DNA from 2 places in the Pseudoalteromonas sp. SWXJZ94C genome. Region 1 is predicted to be linked to the other one. Evidence: predicted binding sites of a transcription regulator. Region 1 holds the regulator's gene; the other holds the start of a gene.

Region 1 (3,438 bases):
TTAATTATCCCCTTTCTTCTTCGTATCACTATTTTCTGCTTTTATTATGAGTATGCATAAACCTCTGCAGACAAACTGCATAATTGTCTCTATATTTTTAATTATCTAATTTTAACTACGTTGTTAAATGCAGCTAACATGAAGATAAATGTTTTAAAAGTAACGATTTAAGTCATTTAATATGGTTTATATTAAAGTCTCAACTGCGCGCTACATCAAAAATCACAACACGCTAAAAGTGCTTTTAAAACTATATTTTAGATGAATTTTTGCTCATGAAATGTTGCTGTGTTTTAGCTGTTTTTTAAAAAAACCTCTTAAAATCAATGCATCTAGCAGATAACAGGATAGATCTGATATTACTTGGAATTTAAAAATAATAAGGGTATCGTAACCCAGACAACACCTCTCACTTTAACTTAAATTGCAGGATACAATCGCGTTATGTCAGACTTTCGTGAACAAGCACTACATTATCATTCTCATCCCGTTCCAGGCAAAATCAGCATTGAGCTAACTAAGCCAGCTGAAACGGTTCAAGACTTAGCGTTAGCATATAGTCCAGGGGTTGCCGAACCTGTGCGTGAAATTGCCGCTGATCCTGCAAATGCTTACAAATATACCGGTAAAGGCAATATGGTTGCGGTAATTACCAATGGCACTGCCATTTTAGGGTTAGGTAATTTAGGTCCTCTTGCATCTAAGCCGGTAATGGAAGGTAAAGCTTTATTATTTAAACGTTTTGCGGGTCTAGATTCAATCGATATTGAAGTTAAGCACAAAACAACAGAAGATTTTATTAACACGGTTGCTAATATTGCCGACACATTCGGTGGTATTAACCTTGAAGATATTAAGGCGCCAGAGTGTTTTGAAATTGAAAAAGCACTCATTGAGCGCTGTAGTATTCCTGTTTTTCATGATGATCAACATGGCACTGCAATCGTTACCGCTGCGGGTATGTTAAATGCACTCGAAGTACAAGAAAAATCAATCGAAGATGCTACTATTGTATGCTTAGGTGCTGGTGCTGCGGCCGTTGCATGTATGGAGCTATTAATAAAGTGTGGCGCACTGCGTGAACACATTTACATGCTGGACCGCAAAGGAGTTATCCATACTCGCCGTGAAGATCTAAATGAGTATAAAAAATTATTTGCTAATAATACAGATAAACGCACATTACAAGATGTAATTGCAGATGCAGATGTATTCGTTGGTGTATCAGGTCCTAATTTATTAGGAGCTGAAGATTTAAAGCTTATGGCAGATAAGCCGGTTGTGTTTGCGTGCTCAAACCCTGATCCTGAAATTGATCCTGCACTTGCACACAGCGCACGCAATGATTTAATTATGGCGACAGGGCGTTCTGATTATCCAAATCAGGTTAATAATGTTTTGTGTTTCCCGTTTATTTTTCGTGGTGCGCTTGATGTACGCGCAAGTGCTATTAACGATGAAATGAAAATAGCAGCAGTAGAAGCTATTCGCAGCATTGCAAAAGAGCCTGTACCTGTTGAAGTGCTAAAAGCCGCTGGTGTAGATAAGCTAGAATTTGGTGCGCAGTATATTATTCCAAAACCAATGGACCCACGTTTATTACCACGCATAGCAAGAGCGGTTGCTCTTGCTGCTGTTGAATCTGGTGTAGCGCAAATTGAGTTGCCAGAAAACTATATGCAGTAAACCTATACAGTAGCGTTACACAGTAAAATTTAGTCATAAAAAAACCTCAGTAATTACTGAGGTTTTTTTGTTTTACTTTATCTATTTATTCGTCATCTAAAACAGGGACTTCTAACCCCATTTCTTGCATTATTTTTTTCACTTCTTCTGGTACTTTTTCTGCGTTATCTTTACGTAGGTCGTCGTCATTAGGTAACGGTTGACCTGTAAATGCATGTAAAAACGCTTCACATAATAACTCACTGTTTGTTGCATGACGCAGGTTATTAATTTGACGGCGAGTACGTTCGTCAGTTAATACCTTTAATACATTTAGTGGGATCGAAACGGTAATTTTCTTAACTTGTTCTGATTTTTTACCGTGTTCTGCGTATGGGTGAATATACTCACCATTCCATTTAGCCATAAGATGTATCGTTGCCTCAGATTATTAATTGCTCACACGGCATAAAAAGCGTGTGAATATGCGTGAAATTCTATCGATTTAAAAAAGATAGTCAAATACTTGTTGTTTAGCCATCTAGAGGTTTAAATGTTTTGACTTCTTAAATTGAATAAATTACTCTTTTAGACGTCTAAACATCCAAATTAATTAGGTGACGAATATGAGCGAAAAAAACAAAGCAACCATTGCAGTTCGTAGCGGTGTAGAAGCCGATAAACATCATGGAGCAGTGGTAGCACCAATTTATTTATCGACTACTTATTCGTTTGCCGACTTCGATACTAAGCGTGCATATGACTACGGTCGCAGTGGTAATCCTAATCGCGATATTTTAGCTGAGACGCTTGCAGAGCTCGAAGGTGGAGTGCGCGGCATAATTACAGCCACAGGTATGGCGGCTGTGCATTTAGCAACTCAGCTGCTTAATCACGATGATACATTAGTGATCCCACACGACTGCTACGGTGGAAGCTACCGTTTATTTACTTCGTTACAAAAACGTGGCTTGCTAAAGCTTGAAGTTTTAGATTTAACAAAGCCAGAAAGTCTTCAAAAAATATTAGCAATTAAACCAAAACTAATTTGGATCGAAACACCAAGTAATCCAGTGCTACGTTTAACTGACATAAAAGCAGTAACCGATATTGCAAAGCAATGCGGGGCATTAGTGGCTGCCGATAACACGTTCTTGTCGCCAGCCCTGCAAAACCCAATTAAGTTTGGTGTAGATATTGTGGTGCATTCAACCACTAAATATATTAATGGACATTCCGATGTTGTGGGCGGCGCTGTTATTACTGCAACACAAGAGCTTGGTGATGAGCTTGCTTGGTGGGCTAATAATATAGGTATTACAGGTGCTCCATTTGATAGTTATTTAACACTGCGTGGTTTACGTACTTTGAACGTGCGCCTAAGGCAGCACCAAGAAAATGCATTAGCAATCGCTAAATATCTTGAAAACTCTGAATTTGTTAGCCAAGTTTATTATCCTGGCCTTGAGTCGCATCCTCAACATGCACTCGCTAAAGCACAACAACTTGGCTTTGGTGGCATGGTTAGTTTTGATATTAAAGGCGACATAAACGATGCCGCAGCATTTTTAACAAGCTTACATGATTTTAGTTTGGCTGAATCACTTGGCGGGGTAGAGAGCTTAATTTGTCACCCTGCGACAATGACTCATGCAGCAATGGAGGAAAAAGCACGTTTAGAGGCGGGTGTTGGTGATACGTTGATTCGAATTTCGGTTGGTATTGAAGATATACAAGATTTACTCGCTGATCTGGAGCGTGTGTTTAGCCTTG
Region 2 (3,438 bases), on a different contig from region 1:
ATGTAGGACCATCTTTACGCTCAATAGCTTGTTGCCATGCAATTGCCGACTCAACTTGGTCACATGGACGCCAGTTGTATAAGTTAGGCGTTAAACGCATGCTTGCAATTTGCTCTACTGGTTGGTGAGTTGGACCATCTTCACCTAAACCAATTGAATCGTGCGTGTATACAAAAATGCTTGGTTGCTTCATTAATGCAGCCATACGAACGGCATTTTTTGCATATTCAACAAACATTAAGAACGTAGCGCCGTAAGGAATAAAGCCTTTATGAAGGGCAATACCATTCATAATTGCCGACATACCAAACTCACGTACACCGTAGTAAATGTAGTTACCGCTTGCATCATCGCGTGTTAAACCTTTAGAGCCATCCCAAATTGTTAAGTTTGAGCCAGCTAAATCGGCTGAGCCACCCATAAATTCTGGTAATAACGGACCAAATGCATTTAATGCATTTTGTGACGCTTTACGAGAAGCAGGATTTGCAGGGTTTGCTTGCAATTGCTCAATATACGCTTGAGATTTTTCAGCCCAATCACCAGGAAGCTCGTTATTAATACGACGCTTGTATTCAGCTGCAAGCTCTGGGTATGCTTTTGCGTATGCTGCAAACTTTTCGTCCCAGCTTGATTCAAGCTGTTGACCTTTTTCTTTGCTATCCCATTGTGCGTAAATATCATCAGGAATTTCGAAAGCATCGCCAGTCCAACCTAAAAATTCGCGAGATGCTTTAATTTCGTCATCACCTAGTGGTGCGCCATGACAATCGTGGCTACCTGACTTATTAGGTGAACCGTAACCAATAATTGTTTTACAACAAATAAGTGATGGCTTATCGGTAACGCTTTTAGCCTCTGCAATTGCAGCACTTACAGCGTCGCTGTCGTGGCCATCAACACCACTAACTACATGCCAACCGTACGCTTTAAAGCGAGCTGGCGTATCATCGGTAAACCAACCTTCTACTTCACCATCGATAGAGATACCGTTGTCATCCCAAAATGCAACAAGTTTACCCAGACCTAATGTGCCTGCAAGTGAACCTGCTTCATGAGAAATACCTTCCATAAGGCAGCCATCGCCCATAAATGCATAGGTAAAGTGATCAACAATATCGTGACCTTCACGGTTAAACTGTGCAGCAAGTGCTTTTTCGGCAATTGCCATACCTACGGCATTTGTGATCCCTTGACCTAATGGACCCGTAGTAGTTTCGATTCCTGGTGCATAACCATATTCTGGATGACCTGGTGTTTTAGAATGCATTTGACGGAAGTTTTTAATTTCGTCTAGTGGTAAATCATAACCACTTAGGTGCAATAGAGAATATATAAGCATTGAACCGTGGCCGTTCGATAATATAAATCGATCTCGGTCAGCCCACTCTGGATTTGTTGGGTTATGCTTTAGATAATCGCGCCATAATACTTCTGCGATATCAGCCATGCCCATAGGGGCTCCAGGGTGACCAGATTTGGCCTTTTGTACTGCGTCCATTGACAAGACGCGAATAGCATTTGCAAGTTCTTTGCGAGATGGCATGAATTCTCCTACCTTATATGTGTATTTGCGCGGGTATTTATGTAATCGTTTATGTAACCAAATATCTTGGATACTGCTATACATCCATTCTTACTTAATGTGGGGGCGGTGTGCAATTAAAAACCCCAGAAAAGGGAGCATTATGAATTTTTTTTGAGACCAGAACGACATTAGTAATTTTATTTAGACGTCTAGGCGTAAAAACACTATGCAATTAGTTTTGTTTTCGATAAAATACGCCCCTTAATTTTTTAGCGCTAATACCGACATTTGTGAAGCGCAATATTTGTGAGCAGAAATACAATGGCAAAACATTTATTTACTTCTGAATCAGTTTCTGAAGGTCATCCGGATAAAATCGCCGATCAAATCTCTGATGCGGTACTTGATGCAATCCTAGAGCAAGACTCTCAGGCTCGCGTAGCGTGTGAAACTTACGTGAAAACCGGTATGGTTATGGTTGGTGGTGAAATCACTACTAGCGCATGGGTTGATATCGAAGAAATTACACGTAAAACAATTCGTGACATTGGCTACACAAATTCAGACATGGGCTTTGATGCCGATTCATGTGCTATTTTAAACACTATTGGTAAACAGTCTCCAGACATTAACCAAGGTGTTGACCGTACTAGCCCAGAAGAACAAGGCGCTGGCGACCAAGGCTTAATGTTTGGTTACGCATGTAACGAAACAGAAGTACTAATGCCTGCCCCAATTACTTACTCACATCGTTTAGTACAGCGCCAAGCGCAAGTACGTAAAAGCGGCGAGCTTAACTGGTTACGCCCAGATGCAAAATCTCAAGTTACTTTTGCATACGAAAACGGCAAGCCAGTAGGTATTGATGCTGTTGTACTTTCTACTCAGCACAGCGAAGACATTTCGCAAAAAGATTTAGTAGAAGCTGTGATGGAAACAATCATTAAGCCGGTACTTCCTGCAGAACTTATTACAAGTGCAACTAAGTTTTTCATTAACCCAACAGGTCGCTTTGTTATTGGTGGACCAATGGGTGACTGTGGTTTAACTGGTCGTAAAATCATTGTAGATACATACGGTGGTATGGCTCGTCACGGTGGTGGTGCTTTCTCTGGTAAAGATCCATCAAAAGTTGACCGTTCTGCGGCATACGCTGCACGTTACGTTGCTAAAAACATTGTTGCTGCTGGTCTTGCTGACAAGTGTGAGCTACAAGTTTCTTACGCAATTGGTGTTGCAGAGCCTACTTCTATCAGCGTTGAAACGTTTGGTACAAGCAAGCTAGAAGAAAGCAGTTTAATTGAGCTTATTCGTGAACATTTTGACTTACGCCCTTACGGCTTAATTCAAATGCTTGATTTAGAGCGCCCTATCTACCTTCCTACAGCGGCTTACGGTCACTTTGGTCGCGACGAGTTCCCTTGGGAACGTACAGATAAAGCAGACGCACTTCGCGTAGCTGCTGGCCTTTAAGCCAATAATGTAATAATATAAAACGGCCCTTTTTAGGGCCGTTTTTACATCTGGAGTTTATTTGTAGTATTGTTCGTAAATAAAATAACTATAAAATCAACCTCGAATTCTTTTGTACTTTAGGTATATACTCATTTCATTATAAAGCTTGAGAGATAGTTAAATGACCGACAATTTTCGCGTTATATTTGCAGGGCTTGCAGATGACATTGATGCAAAAACAGCATGCACAACTTTAGCGCAACGGCTAAAAACCTCAGAAGAAAAAGTAACGCTTTTTTTTAAAGGTAAACCCTTATTTGCACCAAGCAATAAAGACAAAGCATTAAAACAAGCAAAATTACTTGTTGGTCTTGGCATAAAAAGTAAGCTTCAAGCTATCTCTAGTGCATCAAGCACAAATACCGAGCAAGCAAATAATCAACGCGATGAACGCA

Evidence for each region. Region 1 encodes MetJ, which represses methionine synthesis genes. Its sites were predicted from a motif close to TAGACGTCTAGACGTCTA; they were not measured.
Region 2: metK (methionine adenosyltransferase) is a predicted target of MetJ. The motif match lies at 1,731-1,748, and genes of this name have one in related genera.

Annotation. Positions count from the first base shown of each region.
Region 1 is NZ_JADYXF010000037.1:25,372-28,809, forward strand. Features, by position in the region: gene I6F65_RS15595 (malic enzyme-like NAD(P)-binding protein) at 445-1,686, shown strand; gene metJ (met regulon transcriptional regulator MetJ) at 1,772-2,092, opposite strand; gene metB (cystathionine gamma-synthase) at 2,292-3,438, shown strand, end outside.
Region 2 is NZ_JADYXF010000016.1:64,117-67,554, forward strand. Features, by position in the region: gene tkt (transketolase) at 1-1,546, opposite strand, end outside; gene metK (methionine adenosyltransferase) at 1,850-3,001, shown strand; gene I6F65_RS08880 (hypothetical protein) at 3,165-3,438, shown strand, end outside.